Regions from separate parts of the Pseudoalteromonas sp. SR41-4 genome, predicted to be linked through region 2. Evidence: predicted binding sites of a transcription regulator. Region 2 holds the regulator's gene; each other region holds the start of a gene.
The links. Region 2 encodes sigma-54, which starts transcription at its own class of promoters, with help from an activator protein. Its sites were predicted from a motif close to GTTGGCACGNNNNTNGNNT; they were not measured.

Region 1 (10,433 bases), on a different contig from region 2:
AGGGTAAGTTGCAGCGAATCGTCTTGCGATATAAGCACCATATGAATGAGCAATATAGACGATTGGTTTTTCAACGTGTAACGCTTCAAGTAGCATGAGAGCTTCGTTTGCATACTCTTCCGAGCTGTAGTTTTTTCTCAATTGCGTAGAACCGCCGTTACCAATTTTTAAATAACGAATGATGCGGGCTTCCTTTGCAAGCTTTTCAAAAACCGGCTCCCAATCAAATAACCCCGCAGAGCCACCAGCCTCTAAAAATAGAGTATGCTTGCCACTCCACGCGATTTCGTACTCAATATCATAGCCATTAACCTTAATAAAATTAGGCTTGGCAAACACACTTGCCGTAACAAAAAACAGCAAAACATTAATCCAAATTTCACTTTTTCTCCTTAAAGACTAGCAAGCCTGTGGATTAACTCATTTTATAATTCACTTTTATTAATAAACCATAGCCAAGTTACTATTTTGGTTAAATTATTTTTTGTATTAAAAGCTAGAGTAATAATCTTATTCGCGGTGGTTTTTTCATACAACTTAATTAATTTAGTATCGACTGTAACTATGCTTCGGCACACAGCAAAAACAAGAAAGCGCGGTGTAAACACCACGCTTTCAACTAATTCAAATCTGCTTATGGCTTATGGCTTAAAGCTCTAGTCTTCACTTTCCATAAACCGTTGCAATTGGTCTTTAAGGTTCGGCGGTATGCCTTTAATAACTAACGTATCAGTGGCCTCGTTGTACATTACCCGTTCGCCTAAGTGTTTGCGCTCAAAACTGATGCTCACGCCGCCGCCAAGGCCAGAGAATTTAACCATACTGGTAACGGTTTTTTTATCGACCGGGAATGACTCTTCTAGGTCATAGCTTTGCTCTTTGCAAAAGCTTTCAAATGGGTTGTCGTCACCTTTGGTGAGCGTTGCTGATAACTCGCTGACGTTAGCATCTTCACCAGTAGTAACGCAGTCATTACAGTAATCAAATACTTGTTTACGCAGGTCGTCTTTTTCAGATTTATCAAATTGTTGCTCTGATAAATAATCTTCAACTGCATTGAGCATTACTTGGCTTTGCTGTTTTGGATCGATGCCTTCTTCGCAACCTAAAAAGTCTAAGAAGAAGTCGGCGACTTTGCGCCCTGCTCGGCCTTTAATAAATGAGATATAACGATTGTCTTCTGCTTGGGTGTCCCACGCAGTTAAATCGATGCGTGCAGCTAGTTGCATGCGGGAAATATCTAAATGGCGTGACGAGGCTAAATCAAGCTCAGAGGTAATAGAGTAATGCTCTTTGATGTTGATCATTGCAATCAGCATATAATCGGTTGCTACGTATTGATAATGACAAAATACTAAATAGCCAGTTTCGTTAAACGCGTACTTATCAAGTTCCTCTTTAAGTACAGCTGAAGCTTGCTCTGTCATGTGCCAAAAGCCAAGCTCGCTGTTGCGGTAACTTTGCATGGCTGATGCAACTACAGAGTTTTTATCACCACTAAAAGCACAGTACCCTTTACCTGGTTTGCCGTTGTATGCGTGATGAAGTTGCTCGATGAATACAGCGACTTTATCATTCACTGCCATTTCGTCATTGCGCAAATGAATTTGCGTATCGTCGTCTTTTTTGTCTACATAATGAACGACTAACTTTTTAACATCTATTGCCATCTTTGTTTTTCACGCCTCTGGTGTTAAAATGTGAGAATATAACTCTTTTATTGAACCAACTGATGCCAATCTTATCAAAATATTCTAATGATGAAGTAGAACAAATCGTCGATCAGCTCATTGATGTGTTAACTAAGCACAATGCGCCGGTTGATTTAAGTCTTATGTGTTTAGGAAATTCTATCACGCATATCTTAAAAGAGCATGTACCAACAGGGAAAAGACAAGCGGTTGCAGACAATTTTGCCAAAGCACTTGCGCAATCGGTTAAATAGACTTTATGAATTTATCGCAGCACAATCAGTTTTCGTCTAAAGCGAGTCAATTATTAAGTTGGGGGCATTTGTTTACTTTTGCCAATATCGGCTTAGTGTTGCTCATAAGTTTAAGTTACTTATTTGCTGACTCTCCACCTACCAGCTTTATGGGTATTCTTTATATGCTAGTGACATGGCTTAGTCACACTAGTTTTATTACCTTTATTGCCTTTGTACTGACGATATTTCCGCTAAGTTTAATATTTCCTTATCCACGTCATATCCGCGGTATGGCTGCAATACTTGCCACTTGTGGTGCATCACTACTGACGCTTGATGCCTATGTGTATTTTAACTTAGGCTACCATTTAAGTAGCTCTGCGTTACCTGAGATTATTACCTTATTGTGGCATCGTTTAACTAGCTCTCCAGCGCTGACAACCCTGCTCGCTGGGGGAATTGTAATGCTTATTTTTGCATTTCAGTTATTAGCAAGTAACTATACATGGCACCATTTAGCTCGCTTAAAACAATATAAATTTGCTCGCTACGCCGGCTCATTGTTATTGGTATGTTTTGCGATGAGCCACAGTATTCATATTTGGGCTGATGCAAATTTGAAGTTTGACATTACTAAGCAAGATAATGTTTTACCCTTGTCCTACCCAACGACAGCAAAAAGTTTATTGGCAAAAAATGATTTACTTGATATTGAAAGTTACGAGCAAGCACATAACGTAAAGGTTAATACACAAAATGTAGATTACACGGCTCCAACACCAATTGCTCGCTGTGAAGACTTTACTGCTGCGACAGTCGATATTTTAGTGTTTAGCTCTGCACCTGCGTTAACTAATTTTGCTAAACAGCACAAAAATTTAAATAAAACAGAGCAGTTTTTACAACCCGTTCACCATCAAGATGTACTATTTAGCTTGATTTACGGTTTACCTGCATACTACAAGCCAGCCTTAATGACAGAGCAAACATTGCCGGTGTGGCAAAGTAATCGTCGTAGTATTAGTGTCAGTGGCTTTGATGATTTTAACTATATCAATAATACAACAGCGGGTGATGCAGCAATTCGTATCATTAAAGCCGATGAAAACACTGCGCTTCGAGAGGGAGTCAATCAAGTATTTGCATTTAGTTTAGCCGATGTTGATCACGGTATTGTGAGTGCTTCATCTTTATACAGCACGGATAGAAAAGTAACCCGCACTGAAGGCTTGATCCAGCCAAGCGATTTAATTGCCACAAGCGTTGGCCAATATTTAAATTGTGCTGATATCGCAAAGCAAAGCATGCTAGGCGTTAATCTGTATAACAAAAAAGGCGATATGGGCGTTAATTATTCGCAAGGCGTATTTATTGCCTATAAGAAAGACCGTATTACATTAATTGATTCTGATGGTAATTATAAAAATATCTCTGCTGCTCAAGGCTTTTCAATAGAGCAAGGTTTAGATATTCCGTTTTTAGCACAAAGCATTAAAAAGCTAAAAACCTTTACCGAATAACTGCCACTGGCAATTTACCCAAGTTAGGTTATAGTTTTTGTATATGATTATGCCCTAACTAGGGAAGGCTAGCGTAATGAAACTGTGTACTCTTTTCGTTATTTTTATTAGTTTGCTATTTGTTGCTGATCAGGCGGCTTCCGCAGATCAATATTACAAGTGCGTAACCGACAGAGGTACTACTTTTAGCCAATTTCCCTGTGGCGGGCAGGCAACGCAACATAAAATAGCAGTGTCGCCCAACGTCACTCCGGCCAATGTAAATCATGTCAAAGCGCTTAATTCTCTTGAGCGTGAACAAATTATTCGTAATCTCAACGCTGAGATACGCAGCGTTAAATATAAACTCGCCATTTTGAGTCGTGACCGTGATCGCGCTGAATACGAGCAACTGCAACGGCTTAATCGTTTAATGAGTGATGATGATAAAAAAAAGCTTAGTAAAGAGATAAAAAAGCAGCTAAAAGTGATCAATAAAACGTTTGCCAAAAACACCAAAACGACCAACAAACAGCTCTCCGCACTCGAAAAAAAACTGAAACGTTATGAATAAACTATTGGGTTTTACCAATATTTAGCATACTCTTAACATGTGTAGAGCATATACTCTACAGGTCATTTTGGAGTACCCGTTCATGCAACCACAAAACATTGCCGAGCTAATTTTAAATGGCTTTAAAAAGCATTATAAATTATTTCAGCAGATCACCGCACAAGCACCTCTGGCATTTGCAAATAAAAACTGGACAAAAATGCACGACATTAGTCGCTTGCGGATCACTTATTACGATGATCGGGTTAACGAAACCACCCAGCAACTACAAAATCAGCAATTAGCCAATCAACTGGATGAATCACTCTGGCTGCAAACAAAACAAATCTACCAGCACTTTTTAACGTTTCATCCACAAGCAGAATTAGCCGAAACATTTTATAACTCTGTGTTTTGCCGCTTATTTCATCGACGTTATTTTAATAATGATTTTATTTTTGTAAAAGCCACCTTAGCAGATGCCCCTGCGCTTCCTGTAGAAGCAGAATACCGCAGCTACTTTCCTGTTGTAGACGGCTTAAAGCCCACTATCCGTAAAATAATTAATCAATTTGATTTTAAAGCCGATTTTGTTAATTTAGAGCGCGATATACGACTTTTAGTAAAGGCGTTTTATAAACAAGCACCCGACACCCATCACCGTGCGTGGCAAATGCGCTTTGACATATTACAAACGCCGTTTTATCGCAACAAAGCAGCCTATATTGTCGGCCGTGTGGTATCACAAAGTGGTGTGCAGCCATTTATTATTGCGGTGTTACATCATCAAGAGCAAGGTCTGTATCTCGATGCTTTACTGACTAACTCATCGCAAATGCGGGTTATTTTTGGCTTTGCTCGCGCTTATTTTATGGTTGAAACCCACGCTCCTTCCGCATTAGTTCGGTTTTTAAACCAACTAATGCCCAACAAAACCTTAGCAGAGCTTTACAATGCCATTGGCTTTCATAAACAAGGTAAAACCGAGTTCTATCGCGAGTTTTTAACCCATTTACAACGCTCCAGTGATGATTTTGTGATTGCCCCTGGCACACCGGGCATGGTGATGATGGTATTTACCCTACCTTCATTTGATTATGTATTTAAAATAATTAAAGACAAATTTGGTGAAAGTAAACCATTTGGCCGCGATACCGTTCTCAAACGCTACCAATTAGTTAAAAGCCATGATCGGGTTGGTCGTATGGCAGATACCATAGAGTATTCTAACGTCGTATTCCCTGTTGCGCGTTTTAACGCTACATTGCTTGCACAGCTTAAACAAACTATTGGTTCATCAATGATCATCGAAGGCGACTTACTGATCATCAAACATATGTATATTGAGCGACGCATGACGCCACTGAATTTATATTTAGAAAAAGCTAATACTGAAGATGCCGCTGTTGCCATTGCAGAATATGGCCAAGCACTCAAGGAAATGATCGCCGTTAATATTTTCCCAGGCGATATGTTACTTAAAAACTTTGGTGTCAGTAAACACAAACGCATTATTTTTTATGATTATGATGAAGTGCAATATTTAACAGACATGAACTTTAGGGCATTGCCTAAAGCAAAAAGTTATGATGACTACTTAACCAATGAGCAAAGTTACTCTGTGGCACCACAAGATGTATTTCCAGAGCAGTTATGCACTTTTGTAATGCCAAACCCGCAATACAAAGCAGTTTTCAGCCAAACACATCCAGAACTATTAGACGTCGCATTTTGGCAGCAAGCGCAACGAAATATAAAAGCAGGGGTCGTTAGCCACATCTACCCTTATCCAGCAGCGCAGCGTTTTATCCATCAATGGTAGACGAAAGGACACACAATGAATATCAGTAAAATAGATTTAAACTTACTCGTTTATCTCGACACCTTATTACGCGAATGTAATGTTACTCGCGCCGCAAACCAGCTTAGCATTACACAGCCGGCAATGAGTAATGGTTTAAAACGTTTACGTAACCTGTTTAACGATCCGATCTTAGTACGCACCAGTGATGGTATGGTGCCCACTGAACGAGCTATTGAATTGCAGCCGGTGATCCGTGGCATCTTAATGACATTAGAAGAAACGCTTGCACCAAACCGTGAATTTGAGGCCAGCCAAAGCAAACGGGTATTTAGGATTATGGCCAGTGACTATGCTGCCAGCACCTTAGCACCTAAGCTACTGAGTAAATTACACGATGAAGCGCCGGATACCACACTCGATATTCTCACTCCAAGTGATGTTACTTTTCATGATGTAGAAAACGGTAAAGTTGATATGGCAATAAATCGTTTCGAAAACCTACCGCAGTCGTTTCATCACAAACGTATTTGGAAAGATAGCTTTTGTTGTTTAGTAAAAGCTGACAACCCGATCATTGAAAATTTTAGCCTCGATAGTTATTTAAAAGCTCGGCATATTTGGGTAAGTAAAACAGGTTTTGGTGTCGGGGTTGGTATGGATCCTAAAGACGTACAAAAACTTGGCTGGGTTGATGAAGCGCTCGCCCACTTTGGTAAACACCGAAATATTGCCACATTCACCCGTAATTACCACGTTGCAATACATCTAGCGAAAGAGAAGAACCTGATTGCGACACTCCCTTCAAAAGCCGCTAATATTTATTTAGATGATCCCGGTTTGCAAATTCTGGAGCCTCCCTTCCCTATACCACCATTTGAGTTAGATATGATTTGGAGCCCATTACTTCACAGAGATGCCAGTCATATTTGGTTACGCCAAAAAGTAGCCGAAGTTGCAGATGAATTAAAGTAACGCTCTTACAAAAGCCCTGTAAAATTTGCTTACTGGTATTTTCAAGTAAGCAAAAATCAATTTAAAAGTATTAATAATCATGATGTTAAAATAATTTAAAAATGGAATGGCAATTGCTTTAAGTTACTTGAACTTTAATATTCATTTAACTTAAAGAGGTCAATATTATGAATGCCCAGCAAGGAAACGAAGTAAATCATATCACTGACATTATCCAAGTAATGAACAGCGGCATCGACTTTTATGAAAAGGCGCAGGAAAAAGTACAAGATCCAGCCATTGGTGCGCTATTTCAGCGTATGATAGACGCACGTAAAGTCAGCGTTGAAAACCTACAGCCTTACGCTATTAATCAGCAAGGTGAACGAGAAGATGGTTCGTCTTTTGCTGTTGAAGCTCGCCGAGCATATACCGCACTGATCACAAAATTTAGTGCCAACAACGATCAAATTTATGTCAAAGAGCTTGAAGAAGTGGAAGATAAAACACTTGAAGAAATTAAAGCTGCCATGAAAAAACCACAACCGCACGATTGTGAAGCCGCCCTCGCTAAAGTATTACTGACCATGCAAAGCTGTCATACGGAAATGAGCCGTATGCAGAAGCATTAACCACAATGCTTAAATGAAAGCCCAGCCACGCGCTGGGCTTTTTTATGCTCATAATTATAGTTAAATGATTTTTATAACAAAACAATGCAAATAATTAATAAAAATAGCATATTTATTTAACCACAGCATGATTTTAATCGTCTAGGCTTATTAATAGGTACCTACTATCCCGCTGTGGCGCCGCAGCATTTTATCAAAAATAACAAGGTTCCATTATGAGAAATAAACAACATGTAAACCCACAAAACGCTGACGTTGATATGACGCCGATGCTTGATATTGTATTTATACTTTTAATATTTTTTATTGTTACAACTTCATTTGTAAAACCTGTGGCAATAGAGCTGCAACGGCCTGTAGATAAACCCAGTATTGATAAACAAACTAAAAGTGCTCATTTTAGTATTGACCAAAGCAATGCGGTGTATTTTGCGGGGCGATTAATTGACTTAAACCAAGTTGCCACTAACCTTGCGATGTTTGCTGCGAAGTATAATATCGCCACAGTACAAATAGCCGCTGACGAAAACAGTACGCATCAAACTTTAATGACAGTAATGAATAATATCAAAGAGTATGATAACTACCCCATTGCACTCACATCACACTAAAAGCAAAAAAAGGGCCAGACGGCCCTTCAAAACTAAATAACGTAGGAGAAGTTATTTTAGAATCGGTATTCAGCACCTACATAGTAGTAAGCACCGTTAAAACCAAATGGTGCTGAACGGCGTGAGTACTCAAATACACCGGTTGAACTGATAATAGTATTACCAGAAGCATCAACAATTGTGCCTGAGCGAGAATTACCTATGGTATTTTTATCAGGGTAAACGTCAAATAAATTGTTTGCACCAATATTTAGTGACAAGTTATCTGTTACAAAATAGTTTACTTTTACATCGGTAAGAATTTCAGCGCCGTAAGTCTGGCGACCGCCATCTTCAACCGTGTATTCGCCATAACGATTGAGCGATAAGTTTACCGTCCAATCTTCAAGGCGATATAATGCACTTAAGTTTACTCTGTCTTGTGGTTGCCATTCTTCGATGATTGAGGTTTCTTGCGAAGAAAATACATCTTCGACAGGGATCGTTTCCAAACCACTGCCCGCAGGAGTAAATAAATCAACCACATCGGTTTCAGTAAAGTTAGCCGCTAATGTAAAATCTAGGGTACCGCCTAAGCCTTCCGTGTTCCATGTCGCAACAAAATCCACACCTTGCGTTTCGGTATCTGCACCATTTAAGAAAAACTGCCCTGCACCTGCGCCAGAACTAACCAATGCAGCATCTAGCGTTGATGACAACTCTTTACCTAAACGGTTACTGATCACAATACGGTCGTCAATATCAATTGAATAATAATCAACGGTAACATTAATATTATCCGTCACGTTATACACAATACCTAAGCTCATGTTTTGTGACTTTTCTTCTTTAAGTTTTGGAATACCAATACTCTGTGCAAGCGTGCTGTCGTTTCTAAAAGTACCAACTTCTTCTGCAATTAGATCGCCATTAGGACCAACTACAAACTGGGTACTGATATTATTGAAATACAATTGCTGCATTGATGGTGCTCTAAAACCAGTACTCACCGCACCGCGCAGTGAAACGTCATCAGTCACCGACCAGTTACCCGCTAACTTAAAGTTAACCGTATCACCAAAGCCTTTGTAGTTATCGTAACGCAGTGCGCCAGAGATAATTACATCATCAATAATGTAAGTTTCAGCATCAAGGTAAAACGAAATCACATCACGTGATTCATCCACAGAAGATTCCGGCGATGAACCACCAAAACCTTGTGTACCACCTGCTGCATTTTCGCTGCCAATACCACCGCTCATACCATCGTAAATATTAACACCATTATTAGTATCATAATCACGGTAAGCGTATTCACTGCCTTCTAAAATACGATATTCATCGGTGCGAAGCTCGGCACCCATTGCCAGTGAAAAATTATCATAGTCTTGTGTAAAATCAAGATTGATTGTTTGCAGTGATAACTCCATGCCATACGCATACGCTTGGCGAGGAATAGTGGCACGAATATCATCAGCACTTAAACCTTGATCATAACGTAATAAATTAGCGTATGAACCATTGATAGTGTCACTAGTGGTATAATCGATGCTGTTTTCACCATAGGTGTATGACAGGTCAAGACTAGAGCTATTATCAAACTCTTTTTTAAAGCCAAAGTTATACGAGATATCATCAATGGTGGTGTTGATCATTGGCAAAAAGCCCATCGGGATCACCGCATCACCATCTTGTAAAACTGGGTTGCCATCAGCATTGGCATTATGACGGAAGAACGCCGCTGATTCGTTATCTCGGGTTGAATAAGTAATAAAGCCATAGAGCTCACCACCAGCAAGTTCATAACCGGTATTCACCGTTAAAGCAAATTGTTGCGAGTCTGCATCACCAATTCTAAACGTATCACGTGGTGCAGTCAGCTCACGAGGATCGCCCGCTAACAGCGTGCCATCATCAAGCTCTGTGCAACCATAAAACTGGCAAGAGCCATGTAAACCGGCACGATTTGTAGGTGCACGGTCGCGGTAGTTGATAGTGGTATTTAAATAACCATCATCGCCTAAAGCAAAGCCTTTATTAAAATCAACCGTAACGGTTTCGCCATCACCTTCAGAATACTGGCCATAGTTAACCGCGGCTTTACCGCCTTCATCAGCATCTTTAAATACGATGTTGATAACACCCGCAATCGCATCTGAACCATATTGCGCAGCCGCACCATCACGTAATACTTCGATACGTTTAATTGCAGCAGCTGGGATCGCATTCATATCTGTACCTGCGGTACCACGACCTACAGATGTATTAATATGGATAATGCTGGCTTGGTGACGACGTTTACCATTGATAAGTACTAATGTTTGATCTGGCCCTAAGCCACGTAAAGTAGCAGGTCGTAGTGCATCAGTACCGTCACTGATCGATGAACTTGAAAAGTTAAAAGACGGTGCGATAGCTTGTAACATACGGCCGACTTCTGTTTGTCCGGTATTTTCTAGCGCTTCAGCACTTAAAAT
Region 2 (10,433 bases):
AAAGCTGAATTTTTAGCAAAAAGCTATAAAGGTCGCCAAGTTGTAAAAAGCGTGGGTTTAGAAGTTAGCGCAGGCAGCATTGTTGGCTTACTGGGTCCTAATGGCGCAGGTAAAACCACCACTTTTTATATGATTGTGGGTTTAGTACCTAGCGACAAAGGTAAAATAAGTATTGATGATAATGACATCACTTTACTGCCAATGCACAGTCGCGCACGGTTAGGGATTGGCTACTTACCACAAGAATCATCCATCTTTCGTAAGTTAACTGTTTATCAAAACCTGATGGCTATTTTAGAAACTCGTAAAGAGCTGAATAAACAAGCCAGAGAAGAAGCACTAGACAGCTTACTTGATGAGTTTAGCATTCAACATATTCGCGACAGCCAAGGTATGGCATTATCTGGTGGTGAACGTCGTCGAGTTGAAATTGCACGCGCTTTAGCCGCAAATCCAAAATTTATCTTACTTGATGAGCCTTTTGCTGGCGTTGATCCTATTTCAGTGTTAGATATAAAGAAGATTATTGAACACCTTAAAAACCGTGGTATTGGCGTACTTATTACCGACCACAATGTACGAGAAACCCTTGATGTTTGTGAAAAAGCCTACATAGTTTCTCATGGGGAGTTAATTGCATCAGGTACCCCTGAGCATGTACTTGCCGACCAAACAGTCCGCGATGTTTACCTGGGCGAGCAATTTAGGCTATAAAGCCACGCTCGGCTAAGTATCTGCTAGACTTAACGATGATAACAATAAAAGGATTGTTAGAGATACATGAGGCAATCACTCCAGCTGCGCATGGGCCAGCAACTTACAATGACACCACAGCTGCAACAAGCAATTCGCTTATTGCAACTCAGTACATTGGATCTCCAGCAAGAAATTCAAGAAGCACTCGACAGCAATCCATTGTTAGAGCTAGAAGAGCATGAATATTCAGACGACACGGCTGGTAAAAACGAACAAAAACAAGACAACGATGACTTAACTGTTAGTGCATCAGCAGACGACAAGCCCAGCGAATATGAACAAGAAAGTAGCGAAGCATTAAGCAAAGAGACTTTAAGTGACGAAATGGCTATGGACGTCACCTGGGACGAATACATGAGTGCTGCGCCAAATACGTCATCCGGCCCAATGCCTGAAGATGAGTCAATTTATCAAGGTGCTTCAACTGAAACCCTGCACGAATATCTGATGTGGCAATTACAGCTCACACCTTTTAGTCCAACCGATGAAGCTATTGCCATTGCGATTGTTGAAGCTGTTGACGATTCAGGTATTTTAACCTTGAGCTGCGAAGACATCGCAGAGAGCTTAAATCAAGGTAATAACGAAGAAGAAATCGAACTAGACGAAGTGCAAGCAGTGTTAAAACGCATTCAGTTATTTGACCCTGTTGGTATTGCTGCGCGCAGCCTACAAGAATGTTTATGTATTCAATTAAATCAATTTGATCCTGCAACTCCTTGGATTAGCGAGACTAAAATGATTTTAACTGATCATATCGATTTATTAGCTAGTCGTGACTATCGCACTTTGATGAAAAAGACTAAGCTTAAAGAAGATGAGCTGAAAGAAGTAATGACATTGATCCACAGCCTTAACCCAAAGCCTGCGGATACTATAGTACGCGAAGAGTCAGAGTATGTTATACCTGATGTTTCGGTGAAAAAAATTAAAGGTCGCTGGGTGGTTGAACTTAATCCAGACAGCATGCCAAAAATTAGAGTGAACAGCCAATATGCGGCAATGTCACGCTCAGTAAAATCAAGCACTGACAGCCAATTTATACGTTCGCATTTGCAAGAAGCTAAATGGTTTATTAAAAGCCTAGAAAGTCGTAACGAGACGTTACTCAAAGTAACTAACTGCATTGTAAAACAACAGCAGGGATTCTTTGAGCATGGCCCTGAAGCAATGCGACCTATGGTACTAAACGACGTTGCTGAAATGGTTGAGATGCACGAATCAACAATCTCTCGCGTAACGACACAAAAGTACATGCATACCCCCCGTGGTATTTTTGAGTTAAAGTATTTTTTCTCAAGTCATGTAAGCACTGAGAACGGCGGCGAATGCTCTTCGACAGCTATTCGAGCATTGATCAGAAAATTGATCAGTGCAGAAAACTCAGCGAAACCATTGAGTGATAGTAAGATTGCAGATATATTGGCAGAGCAAGGTATCAAAGTAGCTAGACGGACTATTGCAAAATACCGCGAGTCGCTGGCTATTCCACCGTCAAATCAACGTAAAAGTTTGATTTAAGGCGTAAAATCACAAGAGGAAAATGCTTATGCAACTAAATTTAACTGGTCGTCACGTAGAAATTACTGATTCATTAAGAGACTATGTAAACAATAAGTTTGCCAAGCTTGAAAGGCATTTTGATCATATCAATAATGTCCATGTTATTCTTGATGTAGAAAAACTAAGCCAAAAAGCAGAGGCCACATTACATGTCAGTGGCGCTGAATTATTTGCCTCGACTGAGCACCAAGACATGTATGCAGCTATTGACGGACTAATCGATAAACTTGATCGTCAAGTAATTAAACACAAAGAGAAGCACGCTCGACACTAACACTATGAAATTAAGCTCACTTATTTGTCAGGACTGCAGTAAAGCTGCGGTCCTTTTTAATAGCAAAAAACGGATCATTGAATTTATAAGCCAATTGGCTCATGAACAACTCCCTCAGCTATCACAACAAGAAATCCTCAACGCACTACTATCGAGAGAAAAACTAGGTAGTACCGGTATTGGTCGTGGTATTGCTATCCCTCATGGCCGTATGAGTGGTGTTGAAAACCCGCTAGCAATAATTTTAGTGAGTGAATCACCGGTTGATTTTGATGCGATTGATAATCGCCCAGTTGATATATTTGTAGCCCTCATCGTACCAGATGGTGACAGCCAACTTCATTTGAAGACGTTAGCCACAATTGCTGATAAACTCAATAACAAAGATTTTTGTAAACAACTACGTAGCGCAAAAACAGACCAAGATTTGTATCATGTAATTGCAGCTCAATCGTAGTCATACCAATTGTATTGTATTGAATTAGAGAGTAATTATTGCAACAGGAAAATAGCTCTAGAACAAGGTGGAAATTATGAGATATAGTTGTTCTATATAAATAATTTTAAACAAAGTTAGTGGGTTATTTAACAAGCAAGAATGAGCATGTTTTTAATAAAATTGGTATTAAATGAAGGAGAATTTACATGGAGTTAATCATCATCAGTGGGCGTTCTGGCTCAGGTAAATCTGTTGCTTTACGTGTAGTAGAAGATCTTGGCTATTATTGTGTAGATAATATTCCAGTTAACTTATTACCGTCATTAGTACGCAGTGTCTCTGATAATTACGACAAAATAGCCGTCAGTATCGATGTTCGTAATTTACCGAAAGAGCAGGAAGAATTTAACGACATTCTTGAATACTTGCCTGGTTTTGCAAATCCGACGCTATTTTATTTAGACAGTGATGATCAAACCCTGATCAAACGCTTTTCTGAAACCCGCCGCTTACACCCATTATCTTTGGACTCTTTGCCACTGGATTTAGCCATCAAGCAAGAAAAAGTGTTGCTTGATGTATTAACTACTCGTGCTGATTTCATGCTTGATACCACAGATCTCAGTGTCCACCAGCTTGCTGAGTCAATCCGTGAAAAGATTTTAGGGAAAAAAGATAAAAAACTAATCATCACCTTTGAATCATTTGGTTTTAAGCATGGTATTCCAAAAGAAGCCGATTATGTATTTGATGCACGTTTTTTACCTAATCCACACTGGGAGCCTGAGTTAAAACCGCTCACAGGCCTGGATCAACCAGTAAAAGATTATTTAGCCAGTCACAGTATCGTGCAAAAATTCACTTGGCAGATCCAAACCTTTGTACAAACTTGGTTACCGCACTTAGAACGTAATAACCGCAGTTACTTAACAATTGCTATTGGTTGCACCGGTGGTCAACATCGCTCAGTTTATCTAGCGCAAACTATAGGTGAAAGCTTCTCGATGAGCCACAGTAATGTGAAAATTCGCCATCGTGAACAAGAATAACAACTCACGTTTACAGTAAGGAATGTTGATGCGCTTAGAAGATACATTTTTAATAAAAAACAAACTCGGTTTACATGCTCGCGCAGCCAGCGTATTAGCGCAATTAGCTGTGCAGTTTGATGCCAGCATCACACTTCATCAAGATGACAAACAAGCCGCAGGCGACAGCGTACTGGGCTTAATGCTATTAGAAAGTAGCCAAGGCAAAGAAGTTAAAGTTGTATGTGAGGGCCCGGACGCTGAACCTGCTCTTGCAGCAATTGGTGAGTTGATCGCACAACGCTTTAACGAACAAGAATAGCTCGTAGTCAGTACCACTAAATTGCGTTAAACTGAATAAAGTCGTTAATTAAACAGACCAAGCGCGTTAATTATCGACAACAGTTACCCTACCTATCAAGTGTATTAATTTTTTAAGGACGCCAATGCCAGAAGCTTTTGAACAAGATTACCCACTACAACAACTAAAACAAGTGACCAAGTCACTTAACAGTGGTCAATTTGTTCAAGTAAGGCGTATGTTGGCAAAAACAGCTCCGTGTGACACCGCATTATTACTCGAGTCATCCCCGCATAAGATTCGTACCTTATTATGGCAACTGGTTGATCCAGATGTACAAGGTGACGTACTTGAAGAACTATCAGAAGATGTTCGTTTAGGGATCATTGCCCAAATGGAGCCGAAGCACATCGCTGCGGCAACTGAGGACATGAGTCACGATGATCTAGGGGAAGTACTACGTAGCCTACCTGATACCGTCTACAAAGACGTTGTTAGTGCCATGGACAGCCAAGATCGAGAACGTGCAACTCAAGCACTCTCTTATCAAGAGCGCTCTGCTGGCGCGCTGATGAACACCGATACAGTGACCATCCGCCCTGATGTCACTATCGACGTAGTACTGCGCTACTTACGTTTACGTGGTGAGCTACCAGAAGGTACCGATGATCTTTATGTTGTTGATAAACATAACTGCTTTATAGGTGCCATGTCGTTAACGACCTTGTTGACTAACTCGCCAGATAAAATCATTCGCGACTTAATGGATGAAGATTGTGAATCTATCCTCATTTCGATGGATGAAACCGATGTAGCACAACTGTTTGAACGTCATAACTGGATATCAGCCCCAGTGGTTGATGATAATGACCACCTACTTGGCCGTATCACCATCGATGATATCGTTGACGTTATCCGTGAAGACGCCGAGCATAGCTTATTAAGCCTAGCTGGTCTTGATGATGAAGAAGATACCTTTGCTCCGGTGTTAAAAAGTTCGAAAAAGCGCTCAATTTGGCTTGGCGTTAACTTGTTAACCGCGCTACTTGCTGCGATTGTGGCAAGCTTCTTTGAAAACACTTTAGCAATTTTACCTATTCTAGCAGTACTCAACGGTATAGTGCCATCCATGGGTGGTGTTGCGGGCAGCCAAACATTAACACTCGTAATACGTGGTATTGCAGTGGGTCATATCAACCAAACTAACCAACGCTTTTTACTGATCAAAGAGCTTGCAATCGGCGCAATAAACGGAATTGTTTGGTCTATTTTAATTGCCGGTGTTGTTGCTATTTGGCAATGGGACTTTAAGCTTGGCGGCGTACTCGCCTTTGCCATGTTTATGAACTTAGTAGCCGCAGGTATCGCCGGTGCCAGTATTCCGCTGCTATTGAAAAAAATGAAAATTGATCCTGCATTAGCTGGCAGCGTGGTACTGACAACCGTAACCGATATTGTAGGTATATTCGCCTTCCTAGGCACTGCGACATGGTTGTTGGTGTAGATAGAAATAGAGGTTCTAGGTTTACATCGTAATGTAGGAAATGGCTTTAGCCATGAATGTTATCAACCGCGCGGCATAAAGCACCGCCTACGCTTTAAACATCGGAGCTAGGTTTTAGGCTCTAGGTCCTAGTCACTTCCCTAGCACCTAGTACCTTTGTCTTCCTAGCACCTTTAATCTTTTCGCGGCGGCAAGCCACTCGCCTACAAGTGATTTAACACCGAGATAAACGTTAACACCCGTAGGCGTTAAGCTTACTGACGCACAAACTCCGAGCCACATTTAAAACGCAGTGGCAAGCCACTCGCCTACAGTGAGTAATTAAACACTGAGACTAACGTTAACACCCGTAGGCGTTGAGCTTGCTGACGCACAAACTCCGAGCCACATTTAAAACGCGGTGGCAAGCCACTCGCCTACAAGTAAGTAATAAACATCAAAGTAAAATTTAACTCCCGTAGGCGTTGAGCTTGCTGACGCACAAACTCCGAGCCACATTTAAAACGCAGTGGCAAGCCACTCGCCTACAAGTGATTTAACACCGAGATAAACGTTAACACCCGTAGGCGTTAAGCTTGCTGACGCACCAATACCAGAGCACATTTCAAAACGCGGTGGCAAGCCACTCGCCTACAGTGAGTAATTAAACACTGAGATTAACGTTAACACCATTAGGCGTTGAGCTTGCTGACGCACAAACACCGATACAATATTTAATATCGCGGTGGCAAGCCACTCGCCTACAAGTGATTTAACACTGAGATTAACGGTAACACCCGTAGGCGTTAAGCTTGCTGACGCAAAAACACCTATGACTATAATAAAATGAGAGGTTAAACATTCTTGGGGAAGGTTATAAGTGGATGTTCTTAATTAAAATAACAACATGCACTTATAATTTTGATATATAACATCCTAGCAAAATCCTTCTAGTATTTGATATTTATATACTCTGATATTTAAAGCCCATTCCTTGCTGCTTTGACTTCGCTCCTTGATGCGCTATTCATTAGCTCCTTCCATTGTTGTGCCGTCCAAAGTGGCTTTGCGCTTTTTACGATCCCTTGTTGGTTTTTCCTTAATACGTTATCCATAATGTTACTCCTTGCCATCTATTGGCTGTTCATCCTTGTTATATTTAAACTGTGACTCTAACGACGTGCGATTATATAAATTGCATGTATTAGACCAGGAATATACCCTAGTAATGTTAACAAAATATTAATCCAAAATTGAGCACCTAAACCAACTTGTAAAAATACACCAAGTGGTGGAATAAGCACTGAAAATATAATTCGTATTAAATCCATGACTCTCACTCCCTGAAATTTGTATAAGAAAGCCCAGCATAACTGGGCATTCGTTGCTTATAGATTATTCAGCTACAATAGTTAAATTATCAACTACATCGCGAACATCTTCAGCATTCTTAGCAATTTTCACCGCTAGCTGTTTTTCAGCATCCGAACCAACAGTACCATTTAGCGTTACCACACCTTTATCGGTATCTACGTCAATATCCGTACCGCCTACTTCAGAATTAAATAAATAGCGTGTTGTAATCACGGTAGTAATTTTAGCATCCGTTAAATCACTTTCTGTGCTATCTGATTTCATCTTCTTGCTTTTTGTATCCGTGTTTTTAACGACCGTTAGCTCGTTATCAACATCAGTTACACCATCTAGACTTAAGATAAGCTCTTCCGCTAACTCTTTATCAAGCTCACTTTCAACCTTACCAGTTAGTACAACCTTGCCATTATTTACATCAGTGTTAATGTCAAAGTTGTTTAAGTTAGTGTTCATTAACAGAACCGTTTCTGCCTTACCATCAATCCAAGCATCTTTACTTTCATTTTCCCAGCTATTTGCTTGAGCACCCATAGCGGTTGTACCAAGAACTAACGCTGCAATAATAGATTTGTTAAATGTTTTCATAATCTTTCTCCTTTTGATTAAAGACAATATGATTAATGCGAACATCAAGCCAACTTTTAAAACATTTAAAATCAATCGCTTAAACTTAATTTCATATAGCACTAGCTTTAGTCTTGGTAATTATTTACAGACTGCTCGGTAATTTATTCTGGTCGTTGCAAAATTAACCATTTAATAGCATTATTCGTTAATCTGTCGTTAATATAACAAACGCACCTAACGAAAATAAATTTAAATTATTGATTACTAAGCTAATTAATAAATGGCCTAAGCTTTGCTTTAACTATTGCAGTACTGACAATCGTAAAATACACCAACAGCATCACTTATAAGGAATACATCATGACTGTAAAATTAGAAGATCGCCCAATTGAGCAAGTGCGTGAACAAGTTATTGATCAATTAATATATAACTACAGTCATGCTGTTATTTCAGCTGATGCTTTTGAGCGTCGATTAGATCAGGCAATGGCTGCGAAAGATAACCAAAGCTTAATTGATTTGGTAAGTGACCTAGAATTAACAACCGATAGTAATTACCAGTGGGAAAAACGTGCGCAGTTTAGCCCAAACTATAGTAATAAAAGCAGCGATGAAACATTGCACTTGCGAAGTATCTTAGGATCAAACGAGCGCAGTGGGCAATGGGTAGTACCAAAAGAAATCCACCTGACGAACTTACTTGGATCTATTGAACTTGATTTCACTGACGCCATATTTCAGCATCAAAATATCACCATCCATGTCAATTGCTTACTAGGCAATGATGAAATTTATGTGCCAGAACACGTCAATGTTGTATCAAAACTGTTCAGTATTATTGGTAGTGTTGAAAACAAATCAGTGTCACTGAATAAACACCAAGGGCCAACCATTACTATCGAAGGAAAAGTTATTCTGGGCTCTGTGGAAATTAAAATTAAGCGCACCATTAAAGAAAAGTTTGTCTCATTCGCCAACAGCCTTAAAACCAGTTGGCAAGATATCAATAAACATTAATGGATAAAACACAGTTAAAGCTTAACACCCGTAGGCGTTAAGCTTGCTGACGCAAAAACACCGAAACAATATTGAATATCGCGGTGGCAAGCCACTCGCCTACAAGTGAGTAATTAAACACTGAGATTAACGTTAACACCCGTAGGCGTTAAGCTTGCTGACGCGAAAACACCACGCCACATTTTGAAACGCGGTGGCAACCCACTCGCCTACAGTGAGTAATTAAACACTGAGATTAACGTTAACACCCGTAGGCGTTAAGCTTGCTAACGCAAAAACACCGAAATAATATTGAATATCGCGGTGGCAAGCCACTCGCCTACAAGTGAATAATTAAACACTGAGATTAACGTTAACACCCGTAGGCGTTGAGCTTGCTGACGCGAAACTAATGTTATAAATCATTATTACGCTCACTAGGAATATCACTTAAATATTCAACAAACTCTACTTCAAACCCTGCGGGGTCAATAAAATACACATTTTTACGAAATGGATTTACCGCACCAGGCTTATCAATACTGTAACCAGCGCTTTCTAAACGCGAAATTACTGCAGCAATATTATTCGTAACATAAGCAAAGTGCGCTAAGCCAACTTGATGTCCGGTTAAGTCACGGTTATGTTGTTCACCATGATCACTCAATGCTAAATACTGAAAATCATCGCCAAAGTGTAACCATTTTCGTGGTTTACCGTACCACTCCCCTTCGCCTTGACTTCTTATAGACCAGTACGGAAAAGCCGCCTTATAAAAGTGCAGCATAGCTTCAACATCATCGACTACCAAATTTACATGCTCTAAATACATAATTAAATTCCTTTATTTAAGTAATTAAAGCCACAATAAAACCTCAAGCAACGTTGAGGTAAAGTGTTTTTTATAAAAGATTTAATAATTGAAAGGTACTAGGTTAAAGGCTAAAGGCAGAGACTAGCTCCATCTAACGTCTAAATAAAACAGCGCGGTATAATGCCGCGCCTACGCAAATTAAAACTTATAGCTTAAGACTTAAAGCTTTAACCTAACTTCCCGCAATCTGCATTTGTTCAATCAATACCGAACCGGTTTGAATTCCACCACGACGCTCTATGTCACCACCTATACCGCTGATGCCTTTAAACATATCTTGCAGTTTACCAGCGATGGTAATTTCGCTTACAGGATATTGTATTTCACCATTCTCAACCCAAAAACCGGCAGCACCACGCGAGTAATCACCGGTTACGGTATTAACGCCTTGGCCCATTAATTCAGTGACCAATAAACCAGTGCCCATCGTTTTTAACAACGCAGCTAAGTCAGCATGAGTTTGTTCTACTAACCAGTTATGAATACCACCAGCATGACCGGTAGGTGTCATATTCATTTTTCGGGCTGCGTAGCTCGCTAATAAGTAAGTTTGCAGATCACCACCTTGAATGATTTCACGGTCGATAGTTTTTACCCCTTCACTATCGAATGGTGAAGACGCTAAACCTTTTAAAATATGCGGGCGCTCTGAAATATTAACGCACTTATTAAATACTTGCGTGCCAAGGCTATCCAACAAAAAGCTCGATTTACGATACAGCGCACCACCACCTATTGCAGACACCAAGTGACCAAACAATGAATTAGCGATATCTGC
Region 3 (10,433 bases), on a different contig from region 2:
GAGTCTCAGTGCCATTTCAGCCAATACATGGCGGGTATTATCGCTTTGTTTATTACTTGTAATACTGTTTGCTAAACTTTGATAACTTTGTGCTAATTGACCGTCTTGGCTTAGTACATCAAATGTACAGGTATTAATTACATCCATTGCTGTTAGAGCCAAGAGTTTTAAGCATTGTTGTTTGGCGGCTTTAAAGTCACCTTGAACCATTAGCATATTGGCGCGTAATAGATGGGTGTTAACATGGTTAGGATCGCGTTTTAGTACTGCATCGGTGATTGCTAAGGCTGCTGAAAATTGATGTTCACGTTGTAAAACGCGTGCATACATGTAGCCAATTTGTGGTGTGGGAGATTGCGCATAGCGCTGCTGTAACTGGTTTTTTAATAAGCCTTGGCGAAGCTCAGTTTGACCTACTTGTTGGCTATTTATCAGTAACGTCATTAATTCGTCTTGATTAAGGTGTGCGGTATTTATTGTGCGGGCTTTTGCGATGATCTCGTCATCTGCTGGCGTATAAGGTTCAGCCCCTGCATTAACAGAGATCAATAAACAAAGGTAAGTAAAAGCACGGGTGATCATAGCATTCTCCTTAAAAAGGCCATCCATGGCCTGCAAGTTTTATTGTGTGATTTAGTTGTTACCTAACAAATCGTCAAATGTGGCATTTTCATCCGCATTTGTGAATGTACGGCCGTTCACACTCAGTGGCTTATCGGTAGCCGCTTGGTTAAATGCTGCACGGCCTAGTTGTGCAAAATCGACTTCAAGTGCTTCAATAGTGATATCAACCATTGCGGTAACTTGGCTGTTTACCCCATCACTGACTGCAAAGGTAAAGCTATCAGAGCCAGTCGTTTCAAGGTTCGGCGTATAGGTGTAACTACCATCACTATTAACCACTACCATGCCTAGCATTGGCTCAGTAACCAGACTGAAGGTAAGAGTATCTCCTTCAGGATCAGAACCTTGTAGCATGTCTTCAATTACAACTTCGGTTTGTGTGGTTACCATATCAGCTGTTGCTATGGGTGCTTTATTTACCATCGGTGGTATCTCAACGGTGTTATGGTCGTCATCATTGCTACAGCCGCTGAGTGTAAGCGCAGCAAGCAATAACCCAAGATGTGATAATTTAAAATGTTGCATGAGTGTTCTCCTTATTTAGACCCTGCAAGTGGAGTTGCTAGATATGGGAAGCTTGCATCCATCATCGTAGCGTTCACTGGTGCACCATCAGTAAATGGTACGTTACCTACACTGGCATCATCAGATGTGCACAGGCCTAAATCAGTATTTGTACCATTTACTGGAATTGGATAGCATAAGCGACCCATTACCACACGTAGCGCAATATCAACTACATCATCACCAGGACGACGGCCATTTGGGAAACCCGCTAAATCATCGCCAGCAACACCGAATGCTGATTGATCTGCTTGTGCTTTTGCAGCGATATTGGTATTTAGACGCAGCATTTCAGCGCCTGTAACAGTGGCCAATTGATTAACGCCTGGGAAACCAGTTAAAAATGCAGTTACTAAGTCATTACGTGGAAAATTCGTTGGTGCAAGGGTCGCTAGATTTGCCCCTAAGGTGGTGTTAACCGCATCTTTGAACAGAATATTTAATAGCTCTGGTAAAGATGGGTGGGTAACATAATCAATAAATTGACCATCGTCTTTAGGCTGTGAACTTGAGAAGGTATCTTTGTCTTTTAAACCAATTACCAGCTCATTAACAAGTGGATTACCTAAACGAGATACTTGAGTAAGCGCACCACCGTTTACCGCATTGTTAGCAAATTTAGCATTTGGGTTTAAAATACGCGCCTGTGGTAAGCTAGCTGTAGTCCATGTGCCAATAGTGCCATTGCCATTACCAACTACACAGCTTTTAGGTACTTCAATAGCAATTGCGGTCACATTTTTATCTGCTAAGTCATCATTATCTGCCGATTGTGTAATGCCTCCAGGGAAGCCCTCGCCATCACCTGCGCCCGGCGCACTGTCGCCTTCTACCGGCACATAGTTCACTAAGTCAAAGGTTTTGCCTAGGTTAACCACGAATGGATCTTTACGTTGGCCAACAAATACTTTTGCCATACCGTCACAGCCCGGGATCGCTACTTGATATACAAATTGCGCTGCGTAGCTTTTATAGCCATCCATTGATGAAAACGTTTTATCGCCAATATAATCAAGTGGCTTGTGGAATTCATTACTGCTGGTCATGGTATTAGTTAGCATGGTTTTGCTACCTGTACGCTGATCACCTGCGATCATCGTCATAGTGTATGATTCGCTAAAGTTAACTGCGGCATTATTGCCAGCTGCAACACCACCAACATTTTTAAGTGGTACAGCAACAGTACGTTGGTTGCCTTCAGGGCCAACGGTTAATGCAACGCCTTGATTGTCATTAGGCAGCATACTTTTGAAGTTAAAGGCGAAACTAATATCTTCAATCGCATCGCCATCGTTATCAATATGGATGCTGTAGGTTGCATCAGGATCCATGGCAAAATAGTTAGGTCCACCATAGCCATCTTGCAGTGGAATATAGTTTGCAATCAGGGTGACATAATCACCACGGCCTTGTTCATAACTGTTAAATGCATAAAAATCTGTTGAATCTAAAGTCGGGAAACGACTGATATTTGGAGCTTCACGGTGACTTGACGCCTCTGATGGGGCGCTTACTAAGGTACTGCATACTACAACTGCTAATATTGACGGAGTTAAAGCTTTCATGACTTTGTCCTTTAGTTTTAATAAATAGTGGTCATAGTTAATAACGCATGGTGGTCGTAATTAGATGCAAAGAAACGTAAATAAAGTTAATAAAATGTCTTTTTATTTGTATTGTTTTGATTTTAAAACAATAAAAAACCAGCTTGCGCTGGTTTTCAACTATCTTTTATTGTTTTACTACAATAAAATTAATTCAGTAGTGTAAAGTACTTCGCTAGGTAAGCCGTTTGGTGAGCCACCTATTGGCTCTATACTAATTGCTAACAGGGCAATATCTTGCGCGTTAAAACGTGCGTCTTTCAATATTGATTTAACGCCATCTTTAGGAAGTAGCCCTAATGATATTGGTATATCTTGCCCTTTTAAAATCATCCACAGCTCATAATCTTTATCCGTCCTTGCCGTAAGCTGCTCGCTGGCTTTTATTGATAAGCCTTGCTCGTTGATATCAATAAACCATAATGGTTTTTCGCTGGCATCTTTAAACAGTGCAATTTGCTGAGTGTTTTGCCCTACAGGCGTTTGTGGCTGCCAAATAATCAAAGCTAATACTACACAGGCTGCGGTAGCAATTAACGACCAAGCTTGCCAAATACCAGTTTTAGGTTGAATAACATTGTTCGATACTACTTGCTGTGGGTCAATACGTTGTGAAATTGCTTCCCAAACATGGCTATCTGGCGGCACAGATTTAATTGAGCTGGCTAAATTATTTAAATGTTGCTCCCACATCCAGGTCGCCTCTCGAACACGATTTGATGAGAGCATCAAACGTTGAAAGCGTTTGCGAGCAGAGCCTTTTAATGTTCCTAACACGTATTCAGCCGCCAACATATCGATGAGTTTTTGATTGTCATAATTCATAACGTTAAGCACCTTTGCAACTGTTGCAGGCCGCGTCTGATCCAGCTTTTTACTGTGCCAAGCGGAGTATCAATATGATCAACTAACTCACTGTGAGTCAAGCCTTTGTAGTAGGCTAAGTGGATCGCCTGTTTTTGCTGTTCATCTAGTTGCTCTATACAATCAACGAGTTTACTTTTATCTTCGTAATCAATAGCTAAAGGTGAGTCAGTTAAATCATCTGAGATTGCTGAGTCGTCATCTAGGGCTTGCTCTTTACGGACTTTATGATAGCGCAAAGAGTCTAAGCTACGATAACGAACAATGCTGATCATCCAGCTGATGACAGTGCCTTTAGTTACTTGATAATCAGATGCATTGTGCCAAATTTTCACAAATGCATCTTGTAGCGCTTCTTCAGCATGTGCACGATTGCTTAACATTTTTAAGCTGATCGCAAACAGCTTTGCACTTGTGGCATTATACAATTTAGCAAATGCCTGTTTATTGCCCTGTGCGGTTGCACTTAGTAGAGGTAATAATTCGTCGGTTTCCATAAAGTTCCTATTTTTATTGTCAGTTGGTAAACGTTTCAGGATGTAAATTGGATGCAAAAAACCAACTAAATGATGGGTGCTTACTATTATTTTCATGCTTTTCCACCAGTTAGCCTAGCAGCAAAATACGTCTTATCAAGTTGAGAAGCTCCGTCGGCTATTTGGTAGCAAGGTTTTACAATCGAAGTTTTGAAGTGATTAATGACTCTTTTAAGTAAAACAATATGGCTGACAAAATTGAAATTTTACCAAATTGCAAAAAAATCCCGTTGCTTACAATAAATGCCTTGTTTTAGTTATGGTTAAACGGTGCATGAATGTCATACAATGGGGTAAAAGTAGACCACATAAGAGAGATTAAAATGGCCGCATTCGGTACCGTATTTATGCCGCAGATGATTCAAGCACGTTTTACTGATAACGCTTGGAGCGAAAGCTCTGTTGTTCCGTCAGATAAAATTGAACTTCATGCTGGTGCACATGTTCTTCACTATTCAAGTACATGTTTTGAGGGGTTAAAAGCATTTCGCCATGAAGACGGCTCAGTTTATATTTTCCGTATGGACGCTAACATTGCCCGCATGAAACAAAGCTCGCATTTATTAAGTTTACCTGAAGTTGATGGAGCCATGCTTGAAAAAATGATCATTGATATTGTTCGCCAATATGCTGATGAAACGCCGTTACCACCTGGCTCTATGTATATTCGTCCAACTCATATCGGTACTGAAGCTGCAATTGGTAAAGCGGCTGTGCCGTCATTAAGTTCATTATTGTATGTGCTATTATCACCTGTTGGTGATTACTTTGCTGGTGGCGCGACTGCGCTGCGAGTATTGTTAGAAGAAGATGGTATGCGCTGTGCCCCACACATGGGTATGATCAAAAGCGGTGGTAACTACGCTAGCGCATTAGCACCCATTACGGCAGCACGCTTGCAACATCAAGCCGACCAAATTCTATTCTGTCCAGGCGGTGATGTACAAGAAACTGGTGCCGCAAACTTTATTTTAATTGATGGTAATGAAATTATTACTAAAGCGCTAGACAGCACCTTTTTACATGGCGTGACGCGCAGCAGTATTTTAACCATCGCTAAAGATTTAGGTATGACAGTATCCGAGCGCAATTTTACAGTCACTGAATTACTTGAGCGTGCTGCAAAACCGGGTACTGAAGCTGCTTTATCTGGCACTGCTGCGGTATTAACCCCAGTGGGTACTTTTATTCATAATGATAAAGAATACAAAGTGGGCAGTGGTGAAGCAGGGCCAACGACAATGCGTTTGCGCCAAGCCCTTAACGATATTCAATGGGGTAAAGCACCAGACACCCATGGCTGGTTAACCAAAATCGACGTGTAAAGTTAAACGATATGTTTTTATAAAAAGCCTAGGTTATTTATAACCTAGGCTTTTTTATGGTCTAAGTTATTTAATAATCTATACTTTCAACTGTGTAAGTTAGCTGCAAAGGTGTGTAAAAATAACGTATGTAAACACAGCAAGTATCACTAAACTAATCAGTTGATATCTTAATGCTATGAAATATATATGAATATTTATTTCTGTGAAATTTTATTAGTGGCGCATAGATTGCATTTCTATTTGGGTATAACTAACGACAAAAGGAGCGTTTATGTGGGCCGCAATAAGTTACTTATTATTGGCAATTGTATTTATCATTATGGGGTGGCAGGTTAGTCCTAGCTATTTTTCGCTGCTATTCTATTGGACGGCTTTATCTTTATTACTGGTAAGCGGTGCCTATTTTTTTAATATTGCAAAAATTTTTCGTAAACGAGAAAACGGTGTTATCCCGTTTTACATTCGTTGGGCTTTCATACCTTTTTTATTGGGGGCACAAGTTTATAACGCGTGGAGCCGAAAGCACGATAAAGTACCGCCATTACAACAAATTAACGAACACTTATTTTTAGCCTGTCGGTTATTCCCTTCAGATATAGATACTTTAAAAGATAACGGTATTACCGCGATTTTAGATGTAACCTGTGAATTTGATGGACTTGAATGGTCATCAACACAAGAAAACATAAACTATTTAAATATCCCTGTGCTTGATCATCGAGTCCCAACACGTTCGCAGCTTAATCAAGCGATTAACTGGATTGCCCATCATATTAAAGATAATCGTCGAGTGGTGGTGCATTGTGCGTTGGGTCGTGGTCGATCGGTGTTTGTGATGGCGGCTTATTTACTCAGTCAAAATAAGGAGGCTGATGTACATCAAGTGCTTGCGCAAATAAAAGAAACACGCGAAACCGCTAATTTAAATAAACACCAACTACGTCAAATAGTTAAACGCCATAGAAAGGGTGAGTTAATAATCAAAAATAAAGCGGTATTAATTGCTAATCCAGTTTCCGGCACTAAGTTATGGCAGCAAAAAGAGCATTTAATTGTTGCGCGTTTATCTGCTTATTATAACTTAAAAGTGATGATCACATCAGTCGAGAAAAATGGGATTGTGTTGGCCAAACAAGCGATAGCTGATAAGCCAGATATGATCATCGCCTGCGGAGGCGATGGCACAGTGGCAGAAGTGGCAAGTGTTTTGGTAAACAGAGACTGTAAATTAGGTATTATCCCATTTGGCACGGCCAATGCTCTAGCACATGTTTTAATGGGAATTAAGTCAAAGTTGATCCCTGTGGAAGTAGCATGTGATTTGATTATTGAAGGGCAAACCAAGCAAATGGATACAGCATATTGCAATGGTGAGTTAATGCTGCTGTTAGCAGGGATTGGCTTTGAACAACACATGATTGAAAAAGCCGATCGGGATACTAAAAACGAGCTTGGTCAGTTCGCATATTTACAGGGCTTCTGGCAAGCTTTAGGCGAACAAAAAGCCCAAGATTTCACAGTACAGCTAGATGATAACGAGCCGCAGCAAATACATACCAATAGTTTAATTGTCGCTAATGCTGCACCTTTTACTACTTTACTAGCGCAAGGTGGGGGACAGCCTGATCACTATGATGGCTTGCTCGATGTTAATTGGCTCACTCCAAACCAAGACGCATCAGCCAATGTATTAAGTATTGCTGAGCTGGTATTTAGCAGTATTACCCAAGCACATTTTGCGATTAATTCACATCATACCAATGCGCGCCGCGTTGCAATATCGGCGACTCAGGAAATAAAATATGTACTTGATGGTGAAGTTAAAAGTGCTGATAAATTGATCATTGAAATTACTCCGCAATCACTGGCGGTGATCTGTGCAGAGCAGGTCGAGTAACTGAACTTGTTGCGCGTTATAAGCTATAACGCGCAATGGCTGTTACTTCTTTTTAATACTAGGCCACACAAAGCCACTGTTTTGCGGTTGTGCATCGACACAGTTATCGAGGTATAACTGCTCGACCTTGGTACGAGCCCAAGGTGTTTTACGTAAAAATTTTAGGCTCGATTTTACACTTGGGTCTGATTTAAAACAGCGAATATCAACATGCTCACCCATCGCTTTCCAGCCAAGTGTTTGCTCGAGTTTTACTACTATTTGTTCGAGTGTAATGCCATGTAACGGGTTGTTTGCTTGCTGATTCATAATTCACTATTGCTTGATAAAAGTCGCTGCTATTGTAACGTAACTGTGCGTTGATACCAATTCTATTAATTAACGCGAATTGTTTTAGGAGCGGTTGGGTAAATAATTTCATTTTGCTCGTTGAGCATTAACCAATTTAACGCGCTATTATTGTGATGAGGTTTTTTTGCTGCACAAATCACCCGCACATTAGCCATTATAATAATCGCACCTTCGCTGTAGCGTTGATCTTCAAACCAACAGAGTTGTTGCTCGCTAACTATATTTTTTGCGTCAAGAAACAAGGCTGGTTTTTGATTATTACTGAAACTATTAGCCGAGTAAATTACACTGATAAAACAGATGCCTATAATCGTTATAATTCGCATATTTAGCCTTTGCATTAAAAAATAACTACACTAAGCTTATACCTAAGTTATCCCAAAATACTAGTTTCAGTTGCAATTAAATGCGTTTAAACCAGCCCACTTAGGGTTTTAGGGTGACTTGGCCATAAAATGTGTTAGGGTAAAATCCACAAAAATAATTTTCTAAAGACAAGGTGAGCACATGCAATTTAAACAAACGATGATTGACGAATTTACACTGTTAGCAAAATTTCCATTAACCAGTAAAATGCAAGGTATTAAGTTACATAGTGATGCTGATGAAAGCTTATTAAGCGCAGCACAACGATTGTTTGATAAAGGTATTATAGATAGCCCAGATGGCGGTTACTTAACCGATCTGGGCTTAGATCTGATAGAGCACGTAACCGTGCTACACAGTGCGTTGGGTAATTAAAAAATATCAGGCTGCATCCGGTTGGTTTTGTGGTGCAGCATCAATAAATGCATCAAGCTTGTTACAACGTTCATAAATGGCTGCTATTTTCGGATACGCAGTCATATCAACGTTAAAACGATAAGCATTAAAGACTTGCGGCACTAAACACACATCAGCAAGGCTAGGTTTATCACCCACACAATATTCATTTGTATGATCAAGTAGCTGTTCAATTTTTTCAAAACCAACCTCTACCCAATGACGATACCAGGTATTTTTGATTGCATCGTCAGCACCAAGTTCACCGCTTAAATATTTCAGTACCCGTAGGTTATCAATAGGATGAATATCGCAGGCAATGGCATAACATAAATTACGGATCTGGGCTTTTTGCCAGGCATCACCAAATAATAGTGGTGTGTCGGGGTGTGTTTCTTCAAGGTATTCTAAAATTGCCATCGATTGTGCGAGTACACCGTCATTGGTTTCCAGCGCAGGTAATAACCCTTGCGGGTTTTTATCTAGGTATTCAGGTGCTTGTTGCTCAGATTTTAGTAAGTTAACAGTTACTAAATCATGCTGAATATTTTTTAAATTAAGCGCAATACGCACGCGATATGCGGCAGATGAACGAAAATATGTATAAAGTTTCATGGTTCAATTATCCTTGTGGGCCACTGTAGTGTTTTTTAATAGTACGCCAGCAGTCAGTGTAGTTAGGTTGGCGCTCTTTGCCTTCTAATGCGTATTTTGTTGGTGAAATAACGTAACGTGATTCAAACATAAACGCGAGGGTATTTTCGTAGCGTTGCGGTTCAAGCTCTGCGTTAGAGGCCTTTTCAAATACATCAGCTTCTGGGCCATGCGGTGACATACAATTATGTAAACTCATGCCTCCTGGTACAAAACCGTGCTCTTTGGCGTCGTACACGCCTTCAATTAAGCCCATAAATTCACTCATAATATTGCGGTGATAATAGGGTGGGCGAAAAGTGTTTTCTGCCACCATCCAGCGTGGAGGAAAAATTGCAAAATCAATATTAGCAACGCCTTCTGTGCCTGATGGGGATGTCAGTACTGTGAAAATAGACGGATCCGGATGATCAAAGCTCACTGTATTCATTACATTAAAACGTGCTAAATCATATTTATAGGGTGCACTATTGCCCGTCCAGGCTACAACATCTAAAGGGGAGTGGCCTATATCACAGCGGAACATATTACCGTTGAACTTAGCAACCAACTCAAACTCACCTTCTTTATCTTCAAAGGCAGCAACAGGGTATTGAAAATCACGGTCGTTAGCGTAGCCGTTGGCTCCCACTGGGCCGCGCTCAGCTAACACATAAGCATGACCATAATTTTCACAGATATAACCACGAGCAGTATCACAGAGCAAAATGACTTGGAATTTAATGCCACGCGGGATCACTGCGATTTCACCCGCTTTAATCGTTAAATTACCACATTCTGTTTTCAGCAGTAACTGACCTTGCTGCGGCACAAATAACATTTCGCCGTCGGCATTATAAAAATAACGATCAGTCATTGATTTATTCGCTACATAAACATGGATGCCAATTCCTGTTTGGCCATTGGCGCTGCCGTTTGCAGCCATAGTGATCAAACCATCAATGAAATCGGTTGGCGTGGTTGGAATATCAATTGGATCCCAACGAAGCATAGTAGGTGGAGTCGGGACTTCGGTAATTGGGGCGGTGCGAATTAAACCGTTATCAATTGCGCTGTAATCACCTTGGACAACCGATGGGCGAATACGGTACATCCAAGTGCGGCGGTTATCAGCACGCGGCGCGGTAAATGCGGTGGTACTAAATTGTTCAGCGTATAAATCGTATTTTACTTTTTGCGGGCTAAACTGCCCAATAGGCAATGCGCCAGGCAGAGCTTCGGTTTCAAACTCATTGCCAAATCCTGTCAT

Region 1: H5180_RS03320 (PA2169 family four-helix-bundle protein) is a predicted target of sigma-54. The motif match lies at 6,856-6,874, and genes of this name have one in related genera.
Region 3: H5180_RS00625 (diacylglycerol kinase family protein) is a predicted target of sigma-54. The motif match lies at 5,736-5,754, and genes of this name have one in related genera.

What each region holds. Positions count from the first base shown of each region.
Region 1 covers NZ_JACJEI010000003.1:60,225-70,657, reverse strand. The annotation lists gene H5180_RS03355 (alpha/beta fold hydrolase) at 1-363, opposite strand, end outside; gene yejK (nucleoid-associated protein YejK) at 657-1,670, opposite strand; gene H5180_RS03345 (DUF1414 domain-containing protein) at 1,733-1,945, shown strand; gene H5180_RS03340 (DUF3413 domain-containing protein) at 1,951-3,447, shown strand; gene H5180_RS03335 (DUF4124 domain-containing protein) at 3,524-4,000, shown strand; gene aceK (bifunctional isocitrate dehydrogenase kinase/phosphatase) at 4,083-5,801, shown strand; gene H5180_RS03325 (LysR family transcriptional regulator) at 5,817-6,755, shown strand; gene H5180_RS03320 (PA2169 family four-helix-bundle protein) at 6,923-7,366, shown strand; gene H5180_RS03315 (biopolymer transporter ExbD) at 7,582-7,977, shown strand; gene H5180_RS03310 (TonB-dependent receptor plug domain-containing protein) at 8,034-10,433, opposite strand, start outside.
Region 2 covers NZ_JACJEI010000039.1:14,236-24,668, forward strand. The annotation lists gene lptB (LPS export ABC transporter ATP-binding protein) at 1-714, shown strand, start outside; gene H5180_RS20995 (RNA polymerase factor sigma-54) at 781-2,277, shown strand; gene hpf (ribosome hibernation promoting factor) at 2,306-2,593, shown strand; gene ptsN (PTS IIA-like nitrogen regulatory protein PtsN) at 2,598-3,050, shown strand; gene rapZ (RNase adapter RapZ) at 3,239-4,081, shown strand; gene H5180_RS21015 (HPr family phosphocarrier protein) at 4,110-4,382, shown strand; gene mgtE (magnesium transporter) at 4,507-5,865, shown strand; gene H5180_RS23670 (hypothetical protein) at 6,364-6,486, opposite strand; gene H5180_RS23675 (hypothetical protein) at 6,825-6,959, opposite strand; gene H5180_RS21025 (YqaE/Pmp3 family membrane protein) at 7,017-7,175, opposite strand; gene H5180_RS21030 (BON domain-containing protein) at 7,240-7,803, opposite strand; gene H5180_RS21035 (LiaF domain-containing protein) at 8,146-8,802, shown strand; gene H5180_RS21040 (VOC family protein) at 9,197-9,613, opposite strand; gene pmbA (metalloprotease PmbA) at 9,828-10,433, opposite strand, start outside.
Region 3 covers NZ_JACJEI010000001.1:168,565-178,997, reverse strand. The annotation lists gene H5180_RS00655 (lipopolysaccharide assembly protein LapB) at 1-582, opposite strand, end outside; gene H5180_RS00650 (Ig-like domain-containing protein) at 634-1,149, opposite strand; gene H5180_RS00645 (DUF4331 domain-containing protein) at 1,161-2,753, opposite strand; gene H5180_RS00640 (anti-sigma factor domain-containing protein) at 2,931-3,617, opposite strand; gene H5180_RS00635 (sigma-70 family RNA polymerase sigma factor) at 3,614-4,153, opposite strand; gene H5180_RS00630 (branched-chain amino acid aminotransferase) at 4,516-5,517, shown strand; gene H5180_RS00625 (diacylglycerol kinase family protein) at 5,792-7,417, shown strand; gene H5180_RS00620 (VF530 family DNA-binding protein) at 7,460-7,726, opposite strand; gene H5180_RS00615 (DUF1496 domain-containing protein) at 7,792-8,094, opposite strand; gene H5180_RS00610 (TIGR02647 family protein) at 8,276-8,509, shown strand; gene maiA (maleylacetoacetate isomerase) at 8,516-9,145, opposite strand; gene hmgA (homogentisate 1,2-dioxygenase) at 9,153-10,433, opposite strand, start outside.